DNA from 4 places in the Monashia sp. HAY1-2A genome. Region 1 is predicted to be linked to each of the others. Evidence: predicted binding sites of a transcription regulator. Region 1 holds the regulator's gene; each other region holds the start of a gene.
What was found. Region 1 encodes LexA, which represses DNA repair genes until DNA is damaged. Its sites were predicted from a motif close to TCGAACANNTGTTCGA; they were not measured.
Positions count from the first base shown of each region.

Region 1 (3,203 bases):
CCCCGGCGATGCAGCAGGTCCGCCACGACGGCCTGGACCTCGAGGCGGCTCTGCGTGAGACGGCGGGCGGCGAGCTCGAGGGCACCGGGACGAGCCGTCCGCACGCGAGCGACGTCGAACGTCGTCACGGCGCACCGTCACCGGACGGGTTCGTGAACGCCCGGGCGGCGGCATGCTCGACGCCGGAGTACAGCCTCGAGGCCTCCTGGAGGGCCGACCCGAGGCCGAGCAGCTCCACACGGGCCTCACGAAGCCGTTCTCGCCAGGCGAGCGAGATCCGGGAGACGGATGCGGCGAGCATGCCGCCGGCGAGCGCCACCCCGACCGGCTCGACCGCGAGATCCGGCCTCACCACGGTCAGGCGCGCGAGCGCCCAGTCTGCCGTCGCGGCCGCGTCGTCGACCGTGCCCGTGTCCACCTCGTACCGCATGCGCTCCCCTTCCCGAGATCCCCACGGTAGGAAGGACATCGCTCGCGGGCAGAGGTGCATCCACAGGCCCGGGGACCGGCGCCCAGCGTCCATGCCTCATCCACAGGGCGGCCGAAGCCGGACACAGCAGGACGCCGCACCCGAAGGGGTGCGGCGTCCGGGCCACCAGACGGGGTCGAAGCGCCTGGAGGGCCAGCCGCTGAAGGTGGAGCCAACGCGGCGGTCGGGGGACGTGCCGGGAGGCGGCACGAACGGCGACGTCAGGGAGCCGGGATGACGAGCCGCTGGCCCGTGTGGATCATCGACGTCGAGAGGGAGTTGGCCAGCTGCAGCTCGACGACCCCCTCGCGCACCGGAAGGCCCGGGAGCTCACGAGCCGCGATGCCCGACAGGGTCTGACCCGACTCGACCGTGATCGTGCGCGGTGCACCCGTGGCCGAGGCGAGCTGACTGGCGAGGCCGATCCCGAGGGCGAGGACCACGGCGCCGACGAAGAGCGTCACGACGAGGCGGCCGAACCGCGTCAGGCGCATCCGCGGGCGGGCGGCACGGGCGGCCCGCACGGCGGCGCGTCCGGTGGGAACGAGGACGAGCTGCGGCCGCGAGACGAAGTCGGACTCCCCGACCCCCGTCTCCCGCTGCCGGCGAACGGCTTCGATGGCGACCACGCTCATGCTGACCTCCCCTTGCTGCTGACTTGCGAACATGTGTTCGATAGAACGCCTGTACGAGTTGTAGCACGTCTGATCGATGAAGTCGAGACATGCTTCGAACAGGTGTTTGGCAACTGTGTTCGAACCCCGTACGCTTTCCTCACACCACCAACCACACCAGTCACCACTGACACTGGCCTCGCGAGCGCCGGGACCGGGGTGCCTGGGGCCGCCGACGAAGGGGACACCATGGGCGTGACCGAGCTTCCCGACCGCGACAAGGGCGATGGGCTGACGATGCGCCAGCGGCGCGTGCTCGAGGTGATCCGCAACTCCGTCGACCGACGCGGCTACCCGCCGAGCATGCGCGAGATCGGTGAGGCCGTCGGGCTCGCCAGCCCGTCGAGCGTCAGCCACCAGCTCGCCGCCCTCGAGCGCAAGGGCTACCTGCGTCGGGACCCCAACCGTCCGCGCGCCCTCGAGGTCGTCTCCCCCGACGCCGGAGACGCGACGGGGCGCCGCGGGCGCGCCGCAGCGTCCGACCAGCACGACGTCGAGACCGACTCCGGTGACACGCGCCCCGAGGCGTCGTACGTGCCCGTCCTCGGCAAGATCGCCGCCGGGGTGCCCATCACCGCCGAGGAGGTCGTCGAGGACGTCTTCCCGCTGCCCCGCCAGGTCGTCGGCGAGGGGCAGCTCTTCCTGCTCAAGGTCCAGGGCGACTCGATGGTCGACGCCGCGATCTGCGATGGCGACTGGGTGGTCGTGCGCCAGCAGCCGACTGCCGAGAACGGCGACATCGTCGCGGCGATGCTCGACAACGAGGCCACGGTGAAGACCTTCAAGCGCAAGGACGGTCACGTGTGGTTGCTGCCTCACAACGAGGCCTACGACCCGATCGACGGCGACGATGCGACGATCCTCGGAAAGGTGACCGCAGTCCTGCGTCGCGTCTGAGCAGCCCCCACCGCGGCCACATCACGGGCGCGTCGCGGATCATCTGCGGCGCGCCGTGAGGTATCCGCACCCTGGACTCGCCACTCTGGGAGCACAGTGCCTGAGGAGGACGCCATGCCCGACCGGCCCGACCGCGACGTCGTCTTCACGTATCGCTATCTGCGGGGCGGCATGGTGGCGCTGCTGCTCATGCTGCTGCTGTCCGTCGTGCTCCAGTGGTGGTGGGGCACGAACCGGTCGTGCTGGCTGGGCTCGATCAGCGCCTACTACTTCACCCCTGCGCGCACGGTCTTCGTCGGCAGCCTCTGCGCGCTCGGCGCCGCCCTCGTCGTCTACAAGGGCCACTCGTCGGAGGAGGACGTGCTCCTCAACTTCTCCGGCTTCATGGCGTTCGTGGTCGCCATGGTGCCCACCGTCCCGGACGATCGCTGCAGTGTTGCAGGCGCGCCCAACCCGTTCGCCCTGCCCACGACGGCCATCTCCGACGCGGTCGACAACAGCGTGTGGTCCCTGGTCGCCGTGGGTCTCCTCGCCCTCGTCGTGACGGCATGGCTGCGACGCGCCGAGCTCAGGGACCCCGCACGCCGACCACCGGTGCGCACCCTGCTCGTCACCGCGGCGTGCAGTGCCGTGGTCGTGTTCGAGCTCGTGCTCTTCCTCGCGCTGCCCGACCGTTTCGTGGCCCTGAGCCACGGCATCGCCGCCGCGACGATGGTGGCCGGCGTCATCGCCGTCATGGTCCTCAGCGCCTTCCGGGTCGAGGACCGACACACCTCGACCCAAGAAGCGGCGGGGTACAAGAGGTGGTACCTCGTCATCGCCGGGACCCTGGCTGCGCTGCTGGCCCTCACGGTGCTCGCACACCTGACGCTGCACGGCTTCGACCACGTGATCCTGATCTGCGAAGTCATCATCATCGTCCTGTTCTGCGCCTACTGGATCCTCCAGACCAAGGAGCTGTGGAACCTGCGCGACAGCACGGACCTCGAGGCTCGTAGGGCCGCCGCCATCGCGGAGTGACGGCCCGGTGGTTCGCCACCGCCGGTCGTCGGACGATCAGTTGCGGACGAGGACGCTCCGCGCCTCCTTGACGGTGATCGGGGTGCCCGGCTGCGGCACGGTCACCGTTTCAGGGATCGAGATCCACGCGCCGCCGTTGATGC
Region 1 is NZ_JBNDHY010000015.1:36,379-39,581, reverse strand. It holds gene ACPYOM_RS03955 (alpha/beta hydrolase) at 1-128, opposite strand, end outside; gene ACPYOM_RS03950 (hypothetical protein) at 125-430, opposite strand; gene ACPYOM_RS03945 (LysM peptidoglycan-binding domain-containing protein) at 691-1,104, opposite strand; gene lexA (transcriptional repressor LexA) at 1,333-2,040, shown strand; gene ACPYOM_RS03935 (hypothetical protein) at 2,155-3,060, shown strand; gene ACPYOM_RS03930 (PKD domain-containing protein) at 3,097-3,203, opposite strand, start outside.

Region 2 (3,203 bases), on a different contig from region 1:
TCGGCGCGTCCGCGCCCCGGGTGGCGCGGTGGCTCGGCGACATCCGGGGCTACTTCCCGTCCTCGGTCGTGCAGGTCATGCAGGCCGACGCGATGGACCGGCTCGGCCTGACCCAGCTGCTCCTCGAGCCGGAGCTCATGGAGGCCGTCCAGCCCGACGTCAACCTCGTCTCGACGCTCGTCGGCCTGGGTCGCGTCATCCCCGAGCGGTCCCGCGCCACCGCCCGGGGCGTCGTGCGCACCGTCACCGACCAGCTCGAGGAGCGGCTGAGGCAGCGGACCGTCGAGGCCGTCACCGGGGCGCTGAACCGCGCGGCCCGCACCCGCCGCCCGCGGCACTCCGACATCGACTGGAACCGCACCATCGCGGCCAACCTGCGGCACTACCAGCCCGACCTGCGGACCGTCGTGCCCGAGCGGCTCGTCGGGTACGCGCGCCGGGCCCACCGCGTCGAGCGCCAGGTCATCCTCTGCATCGACCAGTCCGGGTCGATGGCCGAGTCGGTCGTGTACGCGAGCGTCTTCGGGGCGGTGCTCGCCTCGCTGCGGTCGGTCGAGACGAGGCTCGTCGTCTTCGACACCCAGGTCGTCGACCTGACCGACGAGCTCGACGACCCCGTCGACGTCCTCTTCGGCGTGCAGCTCGGTGGCGGCACCGACATCAACCGGGCCCTGGCGTACTGCGAGTCGCTCATCGAGCAGCCCGCCGACACGATCCTCGTGCTCATCAGCGACCTCTACGAGGGCGGCATCGCCGAGGAGATGGTGCGGCGGGCGTCCTCGGTCGTCGCCTCCGGTGCGACGATGGTCGCCCTGCTCGCGCTCAGCGACTCGGGCAGCCCGAGCTACGACGCGGAGCACGCGGCCGCGCTGGCGGCCGTCGGCGTCCCGGCGTTCGCGTGCACCCCCGACCGCTTCCCCGACCTCATGGCGACCGCGATCGAGAAGCGCGACATCACGGCATGGGCCGCCGCCAACGACATCGTCACCACCCACGAGCCCGACCCGCCCGTCTGAGCCCGCCCACGGGCGTCGGACGCCGAGTCAGGCGCCGGGAAGGGCGGCCACGGCCTCGATCTCGACGAGCTGGTCGGCGTAGCCGAGCACGGTGACGCCGTGCAGGGTGCTCGGCACCTCGTGCTCGCCGAACGCGTCGTGGACGACCGTCCAGGCGGTGACGAGGTCCTCGCGCACAGTCGTCGCCACGAGGACACGCGTGTAGACGACGTCGACCAGACGGGCGCCGGACTCGGCGAGGGCTGTGACGAGGTTGTCGATGCACTGCCGTGCCTGGGCCGCGATGTCGCCGGGCGCCACCGTGGCCCCGTCGGCGTCGAGGGGACAGGCCCCTGCCGTGAAGACGAGGCGAGCGGGCCCGTTCGTCGTCGACGCGTACGCGTAGGGCGCGGTGTCGGTGAGCGCGGTCGACCGGACGAGCCGGACGACGCTGTCGGGTGCCGTCATGGCTCCGACGGTAGCGGCCTCGCGCGGACGAACCGGACCTGACGGCCGGGGCCTCGGCAGCCGTCCCGTCGTTCCGGACGACGACCATCACCGGCCCGCGGAGGCCCGGGCACGTTCGGCCCCACGACGCATCGGGTGATCGTGGTCGTCATCCGTGACGCCGTCCGTCGACGCCATCGCCACGAGAAGCTACTGAGGCAACGGGTGCTGGGACCGTCGTCAGGTCGACGGCGCCGCGTCGCGCGCGACCTCATCGCTGTGGAGAAGTCTGGGCCGCCGCTTCGAACACTTGGACGATTGGGGCATGGCGACGGCGGCGATCGAGGCGGGCTGGGAGCTCGTCGCGGCCCTCGCCGCCGACCTCCACGACGCGCACGGGCGCCTCGTCCGGCTCGTCGAGCACGCCCTGACCGAGGGGTCCTGGCAGGCCTCCAGCATCCGCTCGCCCGAGCACTGGCTCATGGTGCGGGCGGGCCTCTCGCGCGGCCAGGCGCGGGCGATCGTGCTGATCGCGCGCCGGGCCGGCGAGCTGCCACTGACCTCGGCTGCCCTGCACGACGGTCGGCTCTCGCTCGACCAGGCGGCCGTGGTGGCGCGGCACACCCCGCCCGAGTTCGACGCGACGGTTGCGGAGTTCGCCACGCACGCGACGGTCACCCCGCTGCACCGCACCGTCAGCCGCTACGACTTCACGCTCGAGCCGGAGACGTTCGACACCGAGGGCGAGATCCAGCCCTCCGAGCAGGCCGAGTCCCGTCGGGCACCGGTCGCGCCGCCGTCGCTGTCCATGGGCACCGATGAAGAGGGCCGGTTCCGGCTGCGCTACGACGCCCCACCGGAGATCGGGGCCCTCGTCGAGGCAGCGCTGCGCGAGGCCCGAGACCATCTCTTCCACACCGCCGGGTCGAGCGAGGACAGCACTCCGGCTCTCCTCGTCGACGAGGCCGCCGGTGGACACCCCGGCGTCACGTGGGCCGACGCGCTCACCCTCATGGCCGAGCGGTCACTGGAAGGTGGCGCGACGCCGGGGCGACGCTCGCGCTACCGCGTCCACGTCTTCCTCGACACCGACGGGGGTTGGCTCACCGGCACGCCGCGCCTGCCCCGAGGCGTCGTGGACGGGCTCACGTGCGACGGCAACCTGACACCGGTGTGGACGACCGAGGGCCGCCCCATCAACGTCGGGCGCAGTCAGCGGGTGGTGCCCCACCGCACCAAGGTCCTCGTGGACGACCGTGACCGCGGCTGCCGCTTTCCGGGCTGCGGCGCGACCGCCTTCGTCGAGGTCCACCACCTGGTCCACTGGCGCGACGGCGGTGCCACCGACCTGGCGAACCTCCTGTCGCTGTGCCCCTTCCACCACGACGCGCACCACCGCGGCGAGTTCACCGTCGTGGGCGACCCTGCTGCCCCCGAGGACCTGGAGTTCACGACGCGGCTCGGGCGCCCCATCGGCCCGATGCGCCGCACCTCCCATACCGGGAGCCGGGCCGAGCCGACCGGTTCAGGTGGTCAGGCTCGTCCGGTCCTCTCGACCGGGCCGTCGGTCCGACCCGGTGCGCGACCGGACTGCGGTGCACCGCCGGGCCGGCCACGTCCACGGCTCGGTCGCCGCTACGCCGCGCCCACGGGCGGCGTCCTGCACCTCGGCCTCGTCGACTTCACCCCGCCGCGCCGTCACCCTCTGCGTACCTAGGACCCACCGCCGCGCCCCGGTCGGCCACGCCGGTCACGCGGCGG
Region 2 is NZ_JBNDHY010000097.1:1,502-4,704, reverse strand. It holds gene ACPYOM_RS14575 (VWA domain-containing protein) at 1-1,016, shown strand, start outside; gene ACPYOM_RS14570 (RidA family protein) at 1,044-1,463, opposite strand; gene ACPYOM_RS14565 (HNH endonuclease signature motif containing protein) at 1,768-3,159, shown strand.
Region 2: a site for LexA is predicted at 1,745-1,760, ahead of ACPYOM_RS14565 (HNH endonuclease signature motif containing protein). Genes of this name have one in related genera too.

Region 3 (3,203 bases), on a different contig from region 1:
GGGGTCGCCGGTGATGGTGTACTCGCCGCGGTGGTGGCCGTCGTGGTGGAAGGTGCACAGGCACAGCAGGTTGGCCAGGTCGGTGGGCCCACCGTCGCGCCAGTGGGTGAGGTGGTGGACCTCGAGGTGGATGTCGGTGCTGGCCCGGCAACCGGGGAAGCGGCAGCCGCGGTCGCGGTCCAGCACGAGGACCCGGGTCCGGTGCGGCACGACCCGCTGGCTGCGGCCGACGTTGACCGGGCGCCCCTCGGTCTGCCAGACCGGGGTCAGGGTGCCGTCGCACGTGAGCCCGTCGGCGATGTGGCGGGGCAGGCGCGGGGTGCCGGTGAGCCAGCCGCCGTCGGTGTCCAGGTGGACCTGGACCCGGTAGCGGGCGCGTCGGGCGCGCGTGGGGGCGGTTCCGGACTCGAGGGAGCGGGTCGCGAGCAGGACGAGCGCGTCGGCCCAGGTGACCCGGTGCGGGCCGGGATGGGCGGCCGGGTCGCCCTCGATGACCTCCTCGATGACCTCGTGCCGGTCCGGGTCCTGCCCGGTGGCGCGGAAGAGGTGGTCCCTGGCCTCGGCGAGCGCGGCCCGCACGAGCGCGCCGACCTCGGCGGGCGCCTCGTACCGCAGCCGGAACCGGCCGTCGGGGCCGGTTCCCATGCTCAACGACGCCGGGGCGACGAGCTGCGGCCGCGCGGGCCCGGCCTCGTGCTCGGCGCCGGCGTCGGGACCGGTGGGTCGTTCGGCGGGCAGGAGGTTGCCGTCGTCGTCGAGGAGGCGAGGTTCGAGGGTGAAGTCGTAGCGGGTGACGGTGCGTTGCAGCTGCGGGACCGTCGCGTGCCGGGCGAACTCGGCGACCGTCTCGTCGAAGGCGGCCGGGGTGTGCCGGGCCACCACCGCGGCCTGGTCCAGGCTGATCCGGCCCTCGCGCAGCAAGGCGGTGGTGGCCGGCAGCTCGGCCGCCCGCCGGGCCAGCAGCACGACCGCGGCGGCCTGCCCGCGCGAGAGCCCGGCCCGCACGACGAGCCAGTGCTCCGGAGAGCGGATCCCGGCCGCCTGCCAGCACCCCTCGACCAGCGCGGCGGCGACGGCCTCGACGAGGCGCGCGTGGGCGTCGTGCAGGTCGGCGGCCAGGGACGCGACGAGGTCCCAGTCCTGCTCGATCACCGCCTGCGACATACGTTTATCGTACAGGTGTTCGAACGAGAAACTCCGTTGCCCACGGGCGAGTTCGCCCACAGTCGTACTCGCGAAAGGGTGTGGCTCAGCTGAGTCCGACATGCCCCGTGTCCCGGCGGCGGCACGACGCCGTTCCGGGACACGCCGCCGGGCCGGCGCAGCATGTCACTGGCCACTCGGTCGGCCCGCTGGAGGGGAGGCGGGCCGACCGGTGGGGTCACGTCACCACCGTCAGCGCAGCGGTGGGACGCTCCCGAGGGTCGGCACGACGGGGGCGATCGTGCCGTCCGGGTTGTAGCGGAGCCGGTCGATGGTCACCTCGCGGTGCATGCCGTCGCCGCCGGGGATCGCGAACCGGTGGTAGGCGATGTACCAGTCGTCGGTGCCGGGCACCTGGACCACCGAGTGGTGGCCGGTGCCGAGGATGCCGAGCGACGGGTCCTTCGACAGGATGACCCCGCGGTTGACCAGGCCCGCCCCGAGGGGGCTCGTCATCGTCGCGTAGCCGACCCGGTAGTTCTCGCTGCGCGTGTCATCGATCGACCACGACAGGTAGTACGTGCCGTTCCGCTTGTGCATGAACAGGCCCTCGCGGAAGTCGGTGAGCCCGGTGAGCCGGACCACCCTGGCCGGGTCGTACGAGGTCAGGTCGGCGTTCAGGGGCACGACGTACGCGTTGCCGTTGCCCCAGTAGAGGTAGCTCTGGCCGTCGTCGTCGGTGAAGACCGCCGGGTCGATGGCCTGGCCGCCGTTCGGGTTCGACGCGACGAGCGGCTTGCCGATGGCGTCCCGGAAGGGCCCGGCGGGCGAGTCCGCAACGGCCACACCGATCTTCGCGTCCGCACAGAAGTAGAGGTAGTACCGGCCGTCCTTCTCGAGCGCCGCCGGTGCCCAGGCCCGGCCGTCGGCCCACGTGACGTCCGGCCCGAGGTCGAGGATGACCGGGTGCGCGGTCCAGTGGACGAGGTCCGTGCTCGACCACGTCGTGAACGTCGTGCTCGACCAGCCCTCGAAGCCGTCCGTCGTCGCGTAGATCCAGTACGTTTCCCCGAACCGGACGATGTTCGGGTCGGCGTTGTAGCCGGGCAGGACCGGGCTGTTCATGACCACCGCGCTGACCTTCCACGCCCGCGTCGTCCCGTCGGCCCCGGTCACCGTGTAGGTCACGGGCGTCGAGAAGTCCTGGGTGGAGCCGTTGCCGGGCGTCACCCGCGCCTCGACGGGCACGCCGAACGTCGGCGCGAGGTGGCGGACGTCGGCGCCCGGCTTCACCGGCAGCGTGACGGTGCCCGCGGTGGAGTCGATGATGGCCGGCACCCTGAGCGCGTCGAGCGTCACCGACCCGATCGCGGTCTCGTTGCCCGGCAGCCCGAGCACCTCCTCGGCCGAGAGGCCGCGGTTCCACAGGGTGAACGACCGGACCCGGCCCTTGAGGTAGCGGTCGCCCGAGTACAGGGACCGACCCACGTAGCCGGCCGTCGTCACGCCGTCCCCGAGCTGCCCCGGCGTCACCGTGACGTTCGTGGTTCGGGCGACCTGCGCCCCGTCGAGGTAGAGCACCGCGGTGCCGCCGGCGAGCGTGTAGGTCAGGGTGTGCCACGAACCGCGCGGCAGGTCGCGTCCGGACGTCGTGTTCTGCTCCGTCGACCAGTTCCCCGGAGCGATGGCCGTGCGGTAGGCGTCGCCCGTGGCGAAGAGGTACCCGGTGCCGGACCCGTTCAGCGTGTTGCCGAGGCCCCAGAGGAAGTACGGCGTCGGCTGGCTGGGGTCGATCCACACCTGGGTCGACACCGTGACGGCGTCGAGTCCGGCGAGGAGGTTGTCGGGCAGGTCGACGTAGCCGTCGGTGCCGCCGAGCCGGAGCGCGTCGGTCGTGCGCGTCGCATCGCCCCTGAGCGTCGCCGGGCGCTGGTTGCCGGACGCGTCGGGGACGCTGGTCGCCGTGCCCCCGGCCGTCGTGGCGAAGCGGTAGTCGGCGATGACGCCCTTCCTCGTCGTCGGCGCGGGCGACGGCCCGGTCCGCAGCCGCTCGAGCTCGG
Region 3 is NZ_JBNDHY010000055.1:11,505-14,707, forward strand. It holds gene ACPYOM_RS10300 (HNH endonuclease signature motif containing protein) at 1-1,164, opposite strand, end outside; gene ACPYOM_RS10305 (family 43 glycosylhydrolase) at 1,396-3,203, opposite strand, start outside.
Region 3: a site for LexA is predicted at 1,172-1,187, ahead of ACPYOM_RS10300 (HNH endonuclease signature motif containing protein). Genes of this name have one in related genera too.

Region 4 (3,203 bases), on a different contig from region 1:
CCGGGCTCGGGCTCGTAGCCGCGCATGATGCGAAGGGCCTCGTCGACGCCGTCGGCCGCGAGCCGGGCGTCGATCGCGGCGCGGTCCTCCGGGGCGATGCCCGCGGTGGCCTCGGCGTCGAGGCGGTGCACGAGGGCCTCGTGGGCCTGCCTGCGGCGGATGTAGCCGGCGGTGTGCTCGTCGGCCCACATCCACAGCTCGGTGTCGGGTGGGAGCTGCGAGAGCTGCTCGTGCAGCCGGCCGCTCGACGTGTCGAAGGCCTCGAGGAGGGCGGCACGACCCTCCGGTCGCGGCGGCCGCGCGTCGCCGTGCGCCTCGACCTGCTCGGCCGTCGTCAGGCGGTTCTCGGCGATCTCACCCCAGAACCACTGGACGTCGGCGAGGTGCCACAGCAGGTCGTCGGCGTCCCAGTCCGGGCACGTCGGCACGGTGGTCCCGGCCGGTACGCCGGCGAGGACCTCGCGGAAACGGGCCGACTCGGCGGCGAGGTGGTCGAGGAAGGGAAGGTCTGCACCCGATGGGGCAGAGGGCATGCGGACTCCTTGGTCGTGCGAGCGGTCAGCGGACTCCCGCGACGCGGAACTGGACGGAGATGCGGGGCCCCATCGGCTCGGACGTCTTCGGGACCGCATGGTCCCACGTGCGCTGGCAGGAGCCGCCCATCACCACGAGGTCACCATGGCCCAGGGGGTAGCGCAAGCTCTTCTGCGTCGTGCCGGGGATCGCACCACCGTCGCGCGGGCGCAGGGCGAGCACCCTCGGCGACCCGAGCGACAGGATCGCGACCATCGTGTCGCTGTCTCTGGAGCGCCCGATGCGGTCACCGTGCCAGGCGACGCTGTCGTGACCGTCGCGGTACAGGCACAGCCCCGCCGTGACGAACGGCTCGCCCAGCTCGCTCGCGTAGTGCGCGCTCAGTGCGTCGCGGGCCTGGTCGAGCAGGGGGTGCGGGAGGCGTTCTCCGGCCGCGTAGAACTTCGTGAGCCGCGGGACGTCCACGACGTTGTCGTACATCTGCCGCCGCTCGGCGTGCCAGGGCACGTCGTGCAGGAGGGCCGAGAGCAGCGCGTCGCCCGCCGCCAGCCAGCCCGGCCGCACGTCCACCCACGCCCCGTGGGCCAGGGCGTGGCGGCGCAGGCCGGTGCCGACGTCGCGCAGCGTCATCTCGTCGGTGAGGTCGAGCAGCGACCCCTGAAGGGTGAGGTCCATGCCGCCACTGTAACGCACCAGGTCGAACACGTGTTCGAGACAACGCACGGATCTCGATGGCCGGTGCAGCGGTCCTCCCGGGCGCCGGCGCGGTGGCGTGGGAGCCTGCGGCGCGTGCGCGCGTCGTGACGCCGCCCGCGAGGGAGAATGGACCCATGCCCCTCTACCGCGACGAGGCGATCGTCCTGCGCACGCACAAGCTGGGCGAGGCCGACCGCATCATCACGATGCTGACCCGCACCCGCGGGCGCGTGCGAGCCGTCGCCAAGGGCGTCCGGCGGACGAAGTCCCGGTTCGGCTCACGTCTCGAACCGGGCATGGTCGTCGACGTCCAGTGCTACGAGGGGCGCAACCTCGACACCGTGACCCAGGTCGAGACCCTCGCGCCGTACGGCGACGCGATCGCCCGCGACTACACGGCCTACACGTGCGCGACGTCGATGCTCGAGACGGCGCTGCAGCTGACCGAGGAGCACGAGCCGCAGACCCAGCAGTACCTCCTCCTCGCCGGGGCGCTGCGCTCCCTCGCCGAGCGCACCCACGACCCCGGCCTCGTCCTCGACGCGTACCTGCTGCGCTCCCTCGCCGTCGCCGGTTGGGCGCCGAGCTTCGTCGACTGTGCGCGCTGCGGCGCCGACGGACCGCACCGCGCCTTCAACGTCCAGGCGGGTGGGGCGGTGTGCTCCTCGTGCCGGCCGCCCGGCTCGACGGCGCCCGCGCCGGAGACGTTCGAGCTGCTCGCTGCCCTGCTCTCGGGCGACTGGGACCTCGCCGACGAGAGCGACCCGCGCCACCGCCGGCAGGGCAACGGCATGGTGTCGGCGTTCCTCCAGTGGCACATCGAGCGGGGGCTACGCTCCCTACGGCTCGTCGAGCGCGCCTGAGCCCGAAGCCGATCCGTCCACCGCACCTCCCACCGACCGGAGAGCCATGCCCGCCGCCACCCCGTACGCCCGGCCCTTCCCGCACCCGTCGGGAGCCACCGCCCCGGTCATCCCGGCCGGTGCGCTGCCCGGACACGTCGCGATCGTCATGGACGGCAACGGCCGGTGGGCCAACCAGCGTGGGCTGCCGCGCACCAAGGGCCACGAGGCGGGAGAGGCGTCGCTGCTCGACGTCGTCGCGGGCGCCATCGAGGTCGGGGTCACCCACCTGTCGGCGTACGCCTTCTCGACGGAGAACTGGCGCCGGTCGCCCGAGGAGGTGCGCTTCCTCATGGGCTTCAACCGCGACGTCATCCGCCGCCGCCGCGACCAGCTGCACGAGTGGGGCGTGCGGATGCGGTGGGTCGGGCGCGCGCCGCGACTGTGGCGCTCGGTGATCAAGGAGCTCGAGGTCGCCCAGGAGCTGACGCAGCACAACACCGGGCTGACTCTCTACTTCTGCGTCAACTACGGCGGTCGCGCCGAGATCGCCGACGCCGTCCAGCGGATCGCCCACGACGTCAAGGACGGTCGCCTCCGGCCCGGCTCGGTCGACGAGAGGACGATCAAGAGGTACCTCGACGAGCCGACGATGCCCGACGTCGACCTGTTCGTGCGCTCCTCGGGTGAGCAGCGCACGAGCAACTTCCTCCTGTGGCAGTCGGCGTACGCCGAGATGGTGTTCCAGAACCGGCTGTGGCCCGACTACGACCGCCGCGACCTGTGGGCCGCCGTCGAGGAGTACGTCGCCCGCGACCGGCGGTACGGCGGCGCGGTCGACGCCCCCACCCGGTCCTGACGACGGCGCACCACAGGCGCGCAGCTCGGGAGCGGAGCGCCGGGTGGGGTGGGCCTCAGCGGTCGACGACGACGACGTCGTACGTGCTCGCCGTGGGTGGGAACCCGGTGTCGAACTTCGCGTTGACGACCGCGAGCCGGTCACCGAACCGCGCGACGGTCGTCGGGATCTCGAAGCTGTCGCTCGTCACCGTGCGCAGCAGCCGTCCCGAGGACAGGTCGCCGGAGAGGCGGAACTCGGAGACCTCGTTGGAGAAGTTCTGCACGGCGTAG
Region 4 is NZ_JBNDHY010000061.1:15,106-18,308, forward strand. It holds gene ACPYOM_RS10990 (maleylpyruvate isomerase family mycothiol-dependent enzyme) at 1-533, opposite strand, end outside; gene ACPYOM_RS10995 (alpha-ketoglutarate-dependent dioxygenase AlkB) at 559-1,209, opposite strand; gene recO (DNA repair protein RecO) at 1,365-2,093, shown strand; gene ACPYOM_RS11005 (isoprenyl transferase) at 2,140-2,931, shown strand; gene ACPYOM_RS11010 (SMP-30/gluconolactonase/LRE family protein) at 2,987-3,203, opposite strand, start outside.
Region 4: a site for LexA is predicted at 1,232-1,247, ahead of ACPYOM_RS10995 (alpha-ketoglutarate-dependent dioxygenase AlkB). Genes of this name have one in related genera too.